4 regions of the Streptomyces sp. SLBN-31 genome follow, and region 4 is predicted to be linked to each of the others. Evidence: riboswitches for the same ligand, from Rfam matches in the RefSeq annotation. Region 4 holds a riboswitch; each other region holds the start of a gene.
The links. A riboswitch is a leader RNA that binds a small molecule or an ion and turns the genes downstream of it on or off. The one in region 4 is predicted to bind cyclic di-AMP.

Region 1: linked by a shared signal. The riboswitch ahead of FBY22_RS00120 (transglycosylase SLT domain-containing protein) and the one ahead of FBY22_RS37610 (transglycosylase family protein) in region 4 are both predicted to bind cyclic di-AMP.
Region 2: linked by a shared signal. The riboswitch ahead of FBY22_RS11030 (peptidoglycan DD-metalloendopeptidase family protein) and the one ahead of FBY22_RS37610 (transglycosylase family protein) in region 4 are both predicted to bind cyclic di-AMP.
Region 3: linked by a shared signal. The riboswitch ahead of FBY22_RS01120 (NlpC/P60 family protein) and the one ahead of FBY22_RS37610 (transglycosylase family protein) in region 4 are both predicted to bind cyclic di-AMP.

The regions. Positions count from the first base shown of each region.
Region 1 is NZ_VFNC01000001.1:25,598-28,843, reverse strand. Features, by position in the region: gene FBY22_RS00125 (polyprenyl synthetase family protein) at 1-490, opposite strand, end outside; cyclic di-AMP (ydaO/yuaA leader) riboswitch at 1,111-1,289, shown strand; gene FBY22_RS00120 (transglycosylase SLT domain-containing protein) at 1,295-1,777, shown strand; gene FBY22_RS00115 (HAD family hydrolase) at 1,806-2,618, opposite strand; gene FBY22_RS00110 (FAD-dependent oxidoreductase) at 2,795-3,246, opposite strand, start outside.
Region 2 is NZ_VFNC01000001.1:2,417,288-2,420,533, reverse strand. Features, by position in the region: gene FBY22_RS11035 (SGNH/GDSL hydrolase family protein) at 1-142, opposite strand, end outside; gene FBY22_RS11030 (peptidoglycan DD-metalloendopeptidase family protein) at 388-1,335, opposite strand; cyclic di-AMP (ydaO/yuaA leader) riboswitch at 1,340-1,505, opposite strand; gene FBY22_RS11025 (alpha-galactosidase) at 1,813-3,246, opposite strand, start outside.
Region 3 is NZ_VFNC01000001.1:225,696-228,941, forward strand. Features, by position in the region: gene FBY22_RS01110 (C40 family peptidase) at 1-143, opposite strand, end outside; gene FBY22_RS01115 (hypothetical protein) at 553-906, shown strand; gene FBY22_RS01120 (NlpC/P60 family protein) at 965-2,131, opposite strand; cyclic di-AMP (ydaO/yuaA leader) riboswitch at 2,140-2,310, opposite strand; gene pcrA (DNA helicase PcrA) at 2,553-3,246, shown strand, end outside.
Region 4 is NZ_VFNC01000003.1:9,098-12,343, reverse strand. Features, by position in the region: gene FBY22_RS37615 (transglycosylase family protein) at 1-873, shown strand, start outside; cyclic di-AMP (ydaO/yuaA leader) riboswitch at 1,022-1,239, shown strand; gene FBY22_RS37610 (transglycosylase family protein) at 1,243-1,926, shown strand; gene eno (phosphopyruvate hydratase) at 2,282-3,246, shown strand, end outside.

The DNA.
Region 1 (3,246 bases), on a different contig from region 4:
CCTGCGGCCCCGCCGTCTCCAGGATCTGCCCGGTGACCAGCCGCTCGAACGCCTCGGCCTGCACCCGCACCGCCTCCGGACCGAGGTCGGCCAGGATGTGGGAGGCGCGCGCGAACAGGAAGTCGCCGGTCAGGACCGCCACCGAGTTGCCCCAGCGGGTGTTCGCGCTGTCGACCCCGCGGCGCACGGCCGCCTCGTCCATGACGTCGTCGTGGTAGAGGGTCGCGAGGTGGGTCAGCTCCACCACCACGGCCGACGGCACCACGCCGGGCGCGTACGGGTCGCCGAACTGGGCGGCGAGCATCACCAGCAGGGGACGGAAGCGCTTTCCACCAGCCCTCACCAGGTGCTGGGCGGCCTCCGTGATGAAGGGGACCTCACTCTTGGTGGCTTCGAGCAGGCCCTCCTCGACGGCCACCAATCCGGCCTGGACATCGGCTTCCAGAGCCTGGTCCCGCACGCTCAGCCCGAACGGCCCGACGACGGTCACGAGGGGTCTCCTGTCTGCTGGTGTCTACTGGCTGGTTACGCGGTTTGTCGATAGGTCGCTGCCATCACTCAAGTCAGCGTATCCGGTCGCCTTTCGATCACCCATGCCGCCCGCCCGTCCAGCAGGGGCGGTATGGGATCACGCCCGGTATGTTTCTGATCACCTCATAACAATGCATTTTTCCTGACTTGCCCCGCGAGTGCACTGCCCTTCCGGCACGCCCGGCCGGACGGCATGGACATGGCGGCCACCCGGGGCCGGTGCGCGACCCGCGCGACACACGCACCGGAGCCATCCGGAGCGAGAGGGAACCCGGAGCGAGCAGCTTCCCATCAGCCGCCCATTGACTATGAGTTGGGCTCATTGCCCGATTTGACGCGCTTGTCGACACCCGTGACTTGGCTCACGCGACGCCAAGATCCACATTCCGGGCGAATTCGGCCGATCCGCCTTCCCGGAAAAGCCAGTTGAAGCTTGGCAAGCGCAAAGGATCAAGCACCCCAAAGCCCCCACACCGAGGTCAAGCGGCCCGATGTGTGACTCCGCCACTTGTTCCGGACATGTGCTCTCGCATACGTTCCCGCCGTGCCGGGCGGACGCCTAATCCTGCCGCCGCCCGTTCTCCACCATCGACCAACTCACACGCACGGCAGGAGCGGGGGAACCAGGTAAGCCGCCGGACGGGCGTCCAAGGACGCCCTCACCGGCTTGGGGTGAAGTCGTGCCGCCGTAGGGCGGCGCGGCCGGGCAACTCCCGCCCGAACCCGACAGCTCACCTCGCAGGCGACGGAGAGGAAACCCGCCATGCCCGCAACCGCTCGCCACCGCCTCACCAAGCGCTCCCGCCTGGTCCGCAAGCTCGCCGTCGTCGGAACGGGCGCCGCCGTGCTCGCCCTTCCGGTCATCGGCGCGACCAGCGCCTCCGCGGCGACCGACAGCGTCGTCACCGCGTCCTCGCTCGGCTACAGCAACAACCTCGACGGCTGGATCCGGGCGTCCCTGCAGGTCATGGCCCAGCACGGCATCCCCGGCACCTACGACGGCATCTACCGCAACGTCATCCGCGAGTCCTCGGGCAACCCCTACGCCATCAACAACTGGGACTCCAACGCCCTGGCCGGCACCCCCTCCAAGGGCCTGCTGCAGGTGATCGACCCGACGTTCGCCGCCTACCACGTCGCGGGCACGTCGTACGACCCCTACGACCCGGTCGCCAACATCACCGCCGCCTGCAACTACGCGTACCAGCGCTACGGCTCCATCGACAACGTCTACGGCGCCTACTAGGCCGGCACAGCCGAAGGTCCGTCAGGGCCTAGGCCTGCGCGAACAACCGCTCGAGGACGACGGCGATGCCGTCGTCCTCGTTCGACAGGGTGACCTCGTCGGCCACCGCCTTCAGTTCGGGATGGGCGTTGGCCATGGCGATGCCCCGGGCGGCCCAGTCGAACATCGGGATGTCGTTGGGCATGTCCCCGAACGCGAGGGTCTGCCGCGGTCCCAGGCCGAGGTGTTCGGCGGCCAGCGCCAGGCCCGTCGCCTTGGTGATGCCGCATGGCTGGAGTTCGACGGTCCCGGGCCCCGACATGGTGACGGTGGCCAGGGAACCGACCACCGACCGCGCCGTCGCCGCCAACTCGTCGTCGGACAGGTCGGGATGGCGCAGCAGCACCTTGCTGATCGGCTCGCACCACAGGTCGTCGCGCCGGCCGACGCGTACGGCGGGCAGGGTCGGGTGCGGCATCAGGTACCCGGGCTCGATGAGCGTGAGCCCGTCGACGCCGTCCTGGTCGACGGCCGCGTACACCTCGCCCACCTCGGCCTCGATCTTGCCGAGGGCCGTCTCGGCCAGCTCCCGGTCCAGCGTGACGGACCACAGCAGACGGTCCGCGCCGACGTCGTACACCTGCGCGCCCTGCCCGCACACCGCGAGCCCCGTGCTGCCCAGGTCGTCCAGGAGCGGCCGCACCCTGGGGGCGGGGCGGCCGGTCACCACGAGGTGCCGGGCGCCGGACTCCGCCACGCGCGCGAGGGCGGCGAGAGACCGGTCGGAGAGCGTGTCGTCGCCTCGCAGAAGGGTGCCGTCCAGGTCGGTGGCGATGAGTGCATATGCGGTGGGTGCGGCCATGATCAGAGAATACGGACAGGACGCACCGCCGACTCATCTCGAACCGGACGACCGCCCCGTTCACCGGCGTCACACCGTCAACTCCCGTACCGGCCCCGGATTTTGATCACCTCCCGTGACCGTGGGCCATGGGGCCCGGCCAGCGCCGGACCCCTTCGACCGTGTCCGTCACGCTCTCAACCGTGCGCCGCCGCAAGGTGCTTGGCGAGCCGCGGCGAGGCGAACTCCGTACCGCACACGAACCGCATCACCGGCCCGTACGAGGCCGCGGCCGGCAGGCCGGTGAAGTACAGGCCCGGTACCGAGGACACGTATCCGGCGCCCAGCCTGGGCGCGCCGCGGCTGACGGCGAGACGGGTGCGCAGTTCGTGGCCGAGGAAGTCCATGGCCGCGATGTCCACCCGGTAGCCGGTCGCCGCGATGACGTGGTCGGCGGCCAGCGTGTCCGTCCGGCCGTCGAGCGTGCGGACCGTCAGCACCGGGCCGCCACCGTCCGCCTCCGTGCGCACGATCTGCTCGACCTCGCTGACCTGCACCTTGCCCTCGAAGCGGTCGCGCAGCCACCAGGCTCCGAGCGGGCCGAGGACGCTGCGGACCAGGTAGTGGCGGGTCCGGGCGGGCAGATAGC
Region 2 (3,246 bases), on a different contig from region 4:
TGTAGCTGAAGTCGCCCTCGGGACGCCGGTCGGCGAGGAGCACCGCGAAGCGGTCCGCCCATCCGACGAAGGCCCCGTCGGGACCGGGGTCGCCGACGCCCTCGGTGAAGCTGTCCCCCACCGCGACGTACGACCCGATCACTGATCTGCTGTCACTCTTCGAATCGTCTGCCACAGCCGTCATGATTCACCTTCGAATGTGACCTACGCGACCGTAGGCGGGACTTGACGGACGGTGAGATAAGCCACTCCTAAAGTGTTGACCAAGGTCGGAATAACCCTTCGGTCGGCACTGTTGTCGGCTCAACCGTCAGACACACCGAAGGCCGGACCCGGGGATCGAGGTCCGGCCTTCGGCAGCGTGTCGGGCGGCGTGGCGGCGGGGGGTCAGCCGACGGCGACGCCCTTGGAGCGGAGGTAGGCGACCGGGTCCACGTCGGAGCCGTAGTTCGGCGTGGTCCGGATCTCGAAGTGCAGGTGCGGGCCGGTGACGTTGCCGGTGGCGCCGGACAGGCCGACCTGCTGGCCCGGGCTCACGCTCTGGCCGGCCGAGACGGAGAGCTGCGACAGGTGCGCGTACTGGGCGTAGTAGCCGTCGGCGAGCCTGATGACGACCTGGTTGCCGTAGGCGCCGCCCCAGCCGGCGGAGACGACCGTGCCCGCGCCGACGGCCTTGAGGGAGGTGCCGGTGGGGACGACGAAGTCGACGCCGGTGTGGTAGCCGCTGGACCACATGCTGCCGGCCACGTGGTAGCCGGTGCCGACGGCCGCGCCCGAGACGGGGAGCTGGAAGCCGGTGGTGGCGGTGGTGGTCGCGGTGGCGCTGCGGGTGGCGCTGCGGGTGGTGGCCTTACCGGAGGAGGACGAGCGCTCCTTCGTCGAGCTCGGGCCCTGCGCGGACGAGGACTTGGCCGTGGAGGACTTGGGGGTGTTCGTCGCGGCCTTCTTGCCGATCGTGAGCTTCAGACCGGGGTGGATGAGCGACGGGTCGTCGCCGACGGCGGTGCGGTTGTCGGCGTAGAGCTTGTGCCAGCCACCGCTGACGTGCTGCTCCTCGGCGATCTTCGAAAGGTAGTCACCGGACCGCACCGAATAGACGTGGACCGCCTTTTCCGAGGCGGAGTTCTTCTTTTCGGTCGCCTTCTTCGCGGTATTCGGAAGGGACTGCACGGCCTTTTCCGAAACCGACTGGGAAGCGGACTGGGCGGGGGCCGCGTGGGCGCCGGTGGCACCCATCAACGGGAGGGCGAGCGCGGCGCCGCCGGTTCCGGCGACGGCGATGGAGCGGGTGAAGCGCTGGGACTTGGGTCGGCGGTGCTTACCCTTCGCGGGCATGGCGAATTCCTCTCCGGCGCCTGCGAGGTGAGCTGTCGGGTGCGGGCTGGAGATGCCCGGCCGCGCGCTGGTCGCGGCTGTACCCCTAGCCGTTCCGGAGACCGGAACAGGCGTTGTACCTGTGGGTCCCCCGCTCCTGCCGTACACGGGTGAGTTGGTGCGGGCTCCGGGCGGCGGCAGGATTGGGCGTCCGTCCGGATTGGTGTGGAACGTAAGCGACGAGGACGCGAAGGGACAAGCGACGGTTCCCCGTGCATCCGTTTCCCTTGATCCTCCATGGAAATCCACGGTCACTCTCCGTGAATTTTCGCTTCTTCCCACTCTTCAATTCGCAGGAAGGGCGGATTGATTACGTGAGCATGACGAGGTACGCACCGTCACGGGTATGACGCTGCTCACGTGACACTGCTCCAGCTCCGTTTGTCACAGCGCGAGTTGGAATGAAGCCCAATCAACGCAGCAATTCGGACAGAAGAGTCAGATGCGGCGCAGGCGGAGAACTGCCGCATCAAGGTCGCCCCGCAGTCCGGTACGCAATCCGTGATGGAGCAATACGGCACCTCGATGCACTTCGCCCGTTTCGAGGCATTCGTACGACGCTGTCGGGTCGAGGGCACGCAGCCGCAGGGCCGGCACGGGCTCGCCGTAGCTCTGCGCCTGCAACCAGGCGAGGACGACGCTCTGGTCCCCGCGCGCGTACTGCACCGCGCTGAGCCCGCCCGTCGGCGGCCGGAGGCGGTGCAGCTCACCGTGCTGGACGAGCGGCCGGATCTCCTTGTAGAGGCTCACCCAGTCGCGGGCCTCGGTCAGCTCCTCCTCGGTCCACTGTGTGAGGTCCCCGCCCACCCCGAGCACTCCGGCCATGGCGCTGACGAACCGGAAGCGAAGCGAGCTGACGCGCCCGTTGAGCTGGGTGTTGGGGCTGTCGGTGACCCAGGCGGCCATGACGCGCGCGGGGTGGATCTGGCTGAAGCCGTGCTGGATGGCGAGCCGGTCGAGGGGATCGGTGTTGTCCGAGGTCCACACCTGGTCCGTACGGCTCATGATCCCGAGGTCGATCCGCCCGCCGCCGCCCGAGCAGGACTCGAAGACGACACCGGGGTGGGCCTCCCGCAGCCGGTCCAGCAGGGCGTACAGGGCGCGGACGTGGTCGACCCACAGTCGCTGCGGGTAGGCGTCACCGGGCCAGCCGGCGTCCGTGAAGCAGCGGTTGAAGTCCCACTTCACGTAGTCGATCGGGGCGCTGGACAGGAGTGCGTCGAGCCGCTCCCAGAGGTACTCCTGGACGTCCTCGCGGGCCAGGTTCAGCACGAGCTGGTTGCGCAGCTCCGTCCGCCTGCGTCCGGGCTGGAACTGGACCCAGTCGGGGTGGGCGCGGTACAGGTCGCTGTCCGGGTTGACCATCTCGGGTTCGACCCAGATGCCGAACTGCATGCCGAGGGCGTGCACGTAGTCGGCGAGCGGCGCCAGACCCTTGGGGAAGCGGTCGGGGTTGGGCGTCCAGTCGCCGAGCCCGGCCCGGTCGCTGGTGCGCTTGCCGAACCAGCCGTCGTCGACGACGAACAGCTCCACGCCGATCGCCGCGGCCCGCCGTGCGAGGGCCCCCTGCTGTTCCTCGGAGATGTCGAACTCCGTGGCCTCCCAGGAGTTGAACAGCACGGGCCGGTCCTGGTCCGCGTCGGGGACGACGTACGCGCGCTGGTAGGCGTGCCAGGCCCGGCTCGCCCCGCCGAAGCCGCCGTCGCTCCACAGCCCGGCGAAGACGGGGGTGGTGTACGACTCCCCCGCCGCCAGGTTCAGCAGTCCGGAGTCGTCGTATCCGGCGCCGCCGGTGATCTGCACGCGTGCGTCGGGGAGTTGGGCCACCGCGATGCGCCAGGAGCCGGACCAGCCGAGAGCGCAGCCGTAGAC
Region 3 (3,246 bases), on a different contig from region 4:
GCCGGAGTCAGCCGCGGCTCGGCGTGCCCGGTCCCGTCGAAGGCCGTCGCGGTCGCGGCGCCCGCCAGGGCGATCGTGAAGGCCGTACGGGCGGTGCTGCCGCCCAGTGATGATCGCCGACCGGGCTTGCGATGCGCTGCCACCTGGGCTGCACGTCCTCTCGTACGACGACCCCGTCCGGGGCGGCTTACGCGTCCGGCGGCGGCCCGCACAGGGGGAGCGGGCCGCCGCCGGACCTTCTCGGCGGTGGTGGCCGACTGCCGCCCCTGGCCCGGGCGGCGGTGGGGAGCCGGTCACCTGGGGAAGGACGCTAAACCTGGCGGTGTCGGTCCGGTAACGCATTGTGCGGAAGTGCCTTGAGTGGGGCGGCCGGTGACCGTGTACGACCGTGATCCAGGCCATGCCTCGTCGGGTTCACGCGGTGCGCTGACCGAAGTGACGGTTTTCGGGTGTCCCCGGGTGGCGGGGTGCTATGGCGCATATATGCGGCCGGCGAAGTGGGGGAGGGCCGGTGTCGGGTGCCCCGGGCGCCCCTGTCTAAGCTCCGGCCTCATGGACGTACTCATCCATCTCTTCGTCGGCCTGCACATCGTCGGCATCGCCGCGCTGCTCGGCGGCTTCCTCACCCAAATGAAGGCGATGGGGCAGGGCACGGCCCGCTTCGTCCCCGGCATGCTGCACGGGGCGCTGACCATGCTGCTCACCGGCGCGATCCTGGTCGGCCTCAACCAGGCCGACGACCACCACGTCAACAACGTCAAGATCGGCCTGAAGCTGGCCCTGCTGATCGTGATCCTCGGCCTGGTCTACGTGAAGCGGGACGAGGAGAAGGTGGACAAGAGCATGTTCGCCCTGGTGGGCGCGCTCACCACGGCGAACATCTTCATCGCGGTGCTGTGGACCTGACGTAGGCGCGTGGGGGTGCGGGGGGCGCACGGCGAAGGCCGCGCGCCCCATTGGTGCGTCAGGCCGGTCGGACCACGCTGTGGATGATGGACTCGCCGCCGTAGTAGATCGACTCCTCGCGGACGTACGCGCCCGGCTTCGGGGCGTGGATCATCATGCCGTTGCCGATGTAGATGCCGACGTGGCTGATGTCGTCGTAGAAGAAGATCAGGTCGCCGGGCTGGGCGTCGGTGAGGGAGACGGTGGTGCCGGCGTTCACCTGGTCGTAGGTGGTGCGGGGAAGCGTGACGCCGGCGGCCTTCCAGGCGGCCTGGGTGAGGCCGGAGCAGTCGTAGGAGTCGGGTCCTGTGGCGCCCCAGACGTACGGCTTGCCGATCTGCGCGCGGGCGAACGCGATCGCCTTCGCGGCCTTGGTGGCGTACGAGGTGTCAGAGGTGCCGGTGCCGGTTCCAGTACTGGTGCCGGTGCTGGAACCGGACGTGGAGCCGCTGTCCTGGGCCGCGGCCTCGGCCTGCGCGGCCGCCTGCTGCTTGGCCAGCTCCGCGGCCTTGCGGGCGGCCTCCTCCTGCTTCTGCTTCTCGATCTCCGCGAGCCGCGCCTTCTCCTCGGCCGTCAGCTTCGACAGCAGTTCGCGCGCGGAGCTGAGCTTGCGCTGCACCGTGGACTTGGCGGTCTGCAGGTCGCTCTGCGTCCGGGTGAGCGTCTCCAGGCTCCGGGAGGCCTCCTCGCGCTTCTTCATCGTCGCCGACTGCTCGGCGAAGTAGTCGTCGACCGCGGTCTTCTGACGTGAGGTCAGCCGGCCCATCAGCTGGGTCTGGTCGAAGTAGTCCTGCGGGGAGTCGGCGAGCAGGAAGGTCGCGGTGTCGGGTGCGGCGGCCCCGGTGCGGTACTGGGCGGCCGCGAACGAACCGAGCTCCTCGCGCTCCTGGTTGAGCTTCTGGGCGCGCTGGGCGACGTCGTCGAGGAGGGTGTCCACCTGCTTGCGCTGCTTGGTGGTCTTCTCCTTGGCCGCGTTGTACTTCTCGGTGGCCGACTCGGCCTGGCGGTAGAGGTCGTCGACCTTCTTCTCGACCTCCTCGATGCTGGGCCGGCCGTCGGTGGAGGGTGCTGCGTTGGCCGTCTGGGACAGCAGTGCCACGGAGGTGAGGGTGGCCGTGGCGAGAGCGGGGGTGCGTATGCCTGCTACGCGCGTTCCCGCGGGGCGCGACTTGCGGTGCGACGCCAAGGGAGGCGACTCCTTCCATGTTCCGCCTACCGAGTTAGCTGTCGGGTTCGGGCGGGTGGTTCGGAAGGGTTGCCCTACGGTCCGCTCCCCGTGAGGGGTCGGGCCGATTCACCCCGAGGTCGGTTGGGTCCCCGGCTCCGGACGGCGCGGCGGCGCCCCGGACTCGGCGGAGGCCACGCGGCCCGGCGACGTTCGCCGGTGGGGGTCGTATGGCCTTGCGGAACGGTAGCCAACTCGTGTGGCCCATGTGAAGGACGATGTTCGATATGCCCGATACATTTTCGTGACCTTTGGTCAACCTTCCGCCGCTGGTCACAGATCGTGACGGAAGGGTGTGGCAGCGTGCGCGGCGGTATCGGATCCGGCGATGTTCTCAGGGCGGCGGCGGGCTGTCAGTGGGGCCCCCTAGACTCGGAGAGCGATGAGCAGCCTCTTTGACGACAGCTTCCTGGCGGACCTCCAGGCCCCCCGCGGCCACGAGGAGCCCCCGCCGCCGCCCGAGGACGATCACGTACCGGAGCCGGTTCCGGACGATCTGTTCGGCGGGAAGTTCGACGTGCCGCCGGACCGGGACCCCTACTACCGCGACGGCGCCCCGCGCCCGGCGATCGACCCGGCCGCGCTCCTCGACGGGCTGAACGAGAACCAGCGCGCGGCCGTCGTGCACGCCGGCACCCCCCTGCTCATCGTCGCCGGCGCCGGCTCCGGCAAGACCCGTGTGCTCACCCACCGCATCGCCCACCTCCTGGGCTCGCGGAGCGTGCACCCCGGCCAGATCCTCGCGATCACCTTCACCAACAAGGCCGCCGGTGAGATGAAGGAGCGTGTCGAGCAGCTCGTCGGCCCGCGCGCGAACGCGATGTGGGTGATGACCTTCCACAGCGCGTGCGTGCGCATCCTGCGCCGCGAGAGCAAGAAGCTCGGCTTCACCTCCTCGTTCTCGATCTACGACGCCGCCGACTCCAAGCGCCTGATGGCCCTGGTCTGCCGGGACCTGGAGCTCGACCCCAAGCGCTATCCCCCGAAGTCCTTCAGCGCCAAGATCAGCAACCTGAAGAACGAGCTGATCGACGAGGAGGACTTCGCCGCCCAGGCCACCGACGGCTTCGAGAAGA
Region 4 (3,246 bases):
GCCGACGGGACCACCTGGGACAAGGTGGCGCAGTGCGAGACGGGTGGCTCCTGGAGCGAGAACAGCGGCAGCGGCTTCTACGGCGGCCTGAAGCTGTCCCAGGCGGACTGGGAGAAGTACGGCGGCCTCGACTACGCCCCCCGGCCCGACCTGGCCAGCCGCAACCAGCAGATAGCCGTCGCCGAGAAGCTCCTGGACGCCGAAGGGGTCGGCGCTTTCCACACCTGTGGACTGACGTCGGGGCTCAGCAAGGACTCAGGGTCGGCCGACGTGGACACCGGCATCGGGGGCGGATCATCCGACTCGTCCGGTTCTTCTGACAGTTCGGACTCCACCGGTTTGTCCAATTCGTCGGGTAACGCGTCGAGCGACTCGTCCGGCGACTCCGCCTCCTCGGACGCGTCCGGTTCACCCTCGGCCTCTCCCGGCTCTTCCTCGCATTCCAGTGGCAAGTCCAGCAAATCGGACAGCTCGGCCTCGCCCTCCACCTCGACTCCGAGCGCGTCCCAGGGTGCCGGCGACTCGTCCGCGGGACGGGCGAAGAGTGACGAGTCGGACAATTCTCAGCAGGCCCTGGGCTCTTGGAGCCTCGTCGACACCGGAGCCGTCGACTCCGCGACGACCGGCAGTGGCACCGCCGGCACCGGCAAGCACCGCGGCGCCAGTGCCGACGAGAGTGCCGACGGCGGCGCCGCGAAGGCCGCCGCGCACGACTCGTACACGGTCCGCACCGGGGACACTCTCGCCTCCATCGCCGACTCCCTTGACGTGGACGGCGGATGGCGCGCCGTCTATGACGCGAACAGGCAGGCCATCGGTACCGACCCGAACCACATCTTCACCGGTCAGACCCTGGATCTCCCTGCCGAATAGGGCGAAATACGGCGGGAGTTCACGTCACGCTTCGCGTTGAATGTCCGGTTTGGCGAAAGTGTGGGATGAGTCTCAGAAGCCCTGATCGTCTTTGAAATTCCGCGGATTCCGTGTCTACGGTCATGACCGCTCGGCAACCCGAGCCCCGTCTGCCGCAACGCCGAATCCTGCCAGCGGCCGTACGGGAACAGTCGTCGCTTGACAGCGCCGTAGGCAGGAGCGGGGGACCCAAGGTAAGTGCCCCACCGGGTGGTTGACGGTGGTGGCTCGGGGTGAAGCCGCGGCTCGCGAGAGCGAGGCCGCGGCCGGGCAACTCAACCGGCCCGAACCCGACAGCTCACCTCGCAGGCGTCGGTGAGGGGATCCACCATGCTGTTTTCCGGCAAGGGCAAGCACCGTCGTCCGTCCAAGGCCACCCGCGCTGCCGCGCTCGCCGGTGTCACCGGTGTCGCCATCGCCGCCCCGCTGATGGCGGCCGGCAACGCCTCCGCCGCCACCGCCTCCGAGTGGGACGCCGTCGCCCAGTGCGAGTCGGGCGGCAACTGGTCCATCAACACCGGCAACGGCTACTACGGCGGCCTGCAGTTCTCCGCCTCCACCTGGGCCGCGTACGGCGGTACCGCGTACGCCCCGCAGGCCAACCAGGCCTCCAAGTCCCAGCAGATAGCCGTCGCCGAGAAGGTCCTCGCCTCCCAGGGCAAGGGCGCCTGGCCGGTCTGCGGCACGGGCCTGTCCAGCGCCGCCTACAACGGCGCCGGTGCCTCCACCGGCTCGTCGAGCAGCACCACCACCCGCTCGACCGCCGAGCAGCAGGCCTCCCGCTCCTCCGAGCGTCCGGCCGCCAAGAAGTCGACCAAGACCGTCACCACCCCGACCGGCAAGAAGGTCAAGAAGGGTGACGGCGAGTACAAGGTCGTCAAGGGCGACACCCTCAGCTCCATCGCCGCCGAGCACAAGGTCAAGGGCGGCTGGAAGAAGCTGTTCGACCTGAACAAGGGCATCGTCGAGGACGCCAACCTGATCTACCCCGGTCAGCAGCTGCACCTGAAGTAAGGCACAGCCGAACCACAGGCCCCGCACATCCGTGTCCCCCACAGTGGGGGCACGTGAGGGCCACCCCCGTCCCCATGGGCTCCCCGCTCCGGTGCGTCTTCCCCCGTACGCACCGGAGCGGGGCTTTTCTCTGTCCGGCGTAGGCCCGTCGCCCGTCCGTCGTCGCCCGGGATACATGCTGTGTTCACCCGTCTTTGTTCCGTGGGTGAACAATAGGTACCGTCTGTCCTTGTCCACGGGACGGTCGGTCGGCTGGCCGATGGCCCCGGGGCGGTTAGGCTCTAGTCGCAAGGCTGAGGTGGGGCCTGGAAAGGCCCATGTGCCCCGCACAACCAGCGTCACATCCAAGAAGGAGATGCTCGTGCCGTCCATCGACGTCGTCGTAGCCCGGGAAATCCTGGACTCCCGAGGCAACCCCACGGTCGAGGTCGAGGTCGGCCTCGACGACGGCAGCACGGGTCGTGCCGCCGTCCCGTCCGGCGCCTCCACGGGCGCCTTCGAGGCCATCGAGCTCCGCGACGGCGACCCCAACCGCTACAAGGGCAAGGGTGTCGAGAAGGCCGTCCTCGCCGTCATCGAGCAGATCGGCCCGGAGCTGGTCGGCTACGACGCCACCGAGCAGCGCCTGATCGACCAGGCCATGTTCGACCTGGACGCCACCGACAACAAGGGCTCGCTCGGCGCCAACGCCATCCTCGGCGTCTCGCTCGCCGTCGCCCACGCCGCCTCCGAGGCCAGCGACCTCCCCCTCTTCCGCTACCTGGGCGGCCCGAACGCGCACCTGCTGCCGGTGCCGATGATGAACATCCTGAACGGCGGCTCGCACGCCGACTCCAACGTGGACATCCAGGAGTTCATGATCGCCCCGATCGGCGCGGAGACCTTCTCCGAGGCCCTGCGCTGGGGCGCCGAGGTCTACCACACCCTCAAGTCCGTGCTGAAGTCCAAGGGCCTGGCCACCGGCCTCGGCGACGAGGGCGGCTTCGCCCCGAACCTGGGCTCCAACCGTGACGCCCTCGACCTGATCCTCGAGGCCATCAAGCAGGCCGGGTACGTCCCCGGCGAGCAGATCGCCCTCGCGCTCGACGTCGCCGCCTCCGAGTTCTACAAGGACGGCAAGTACCAGTTCGAGGGCAAGGACCGCTCGGCCGCCGAGATGACGGAGTACTACGAGGAGCTCGTGGCGGCCTACCCGCTCGTCTCCATCGAGGACCCGCTGTTCGAAGACGACTGGGCCGGCTGGAAGGTCCTCACGGACAAGCTCGGCGACAAGGTGCAGATCGTCGGCGACGACCTGTTCGTCACCAACCCCGAGCGCCT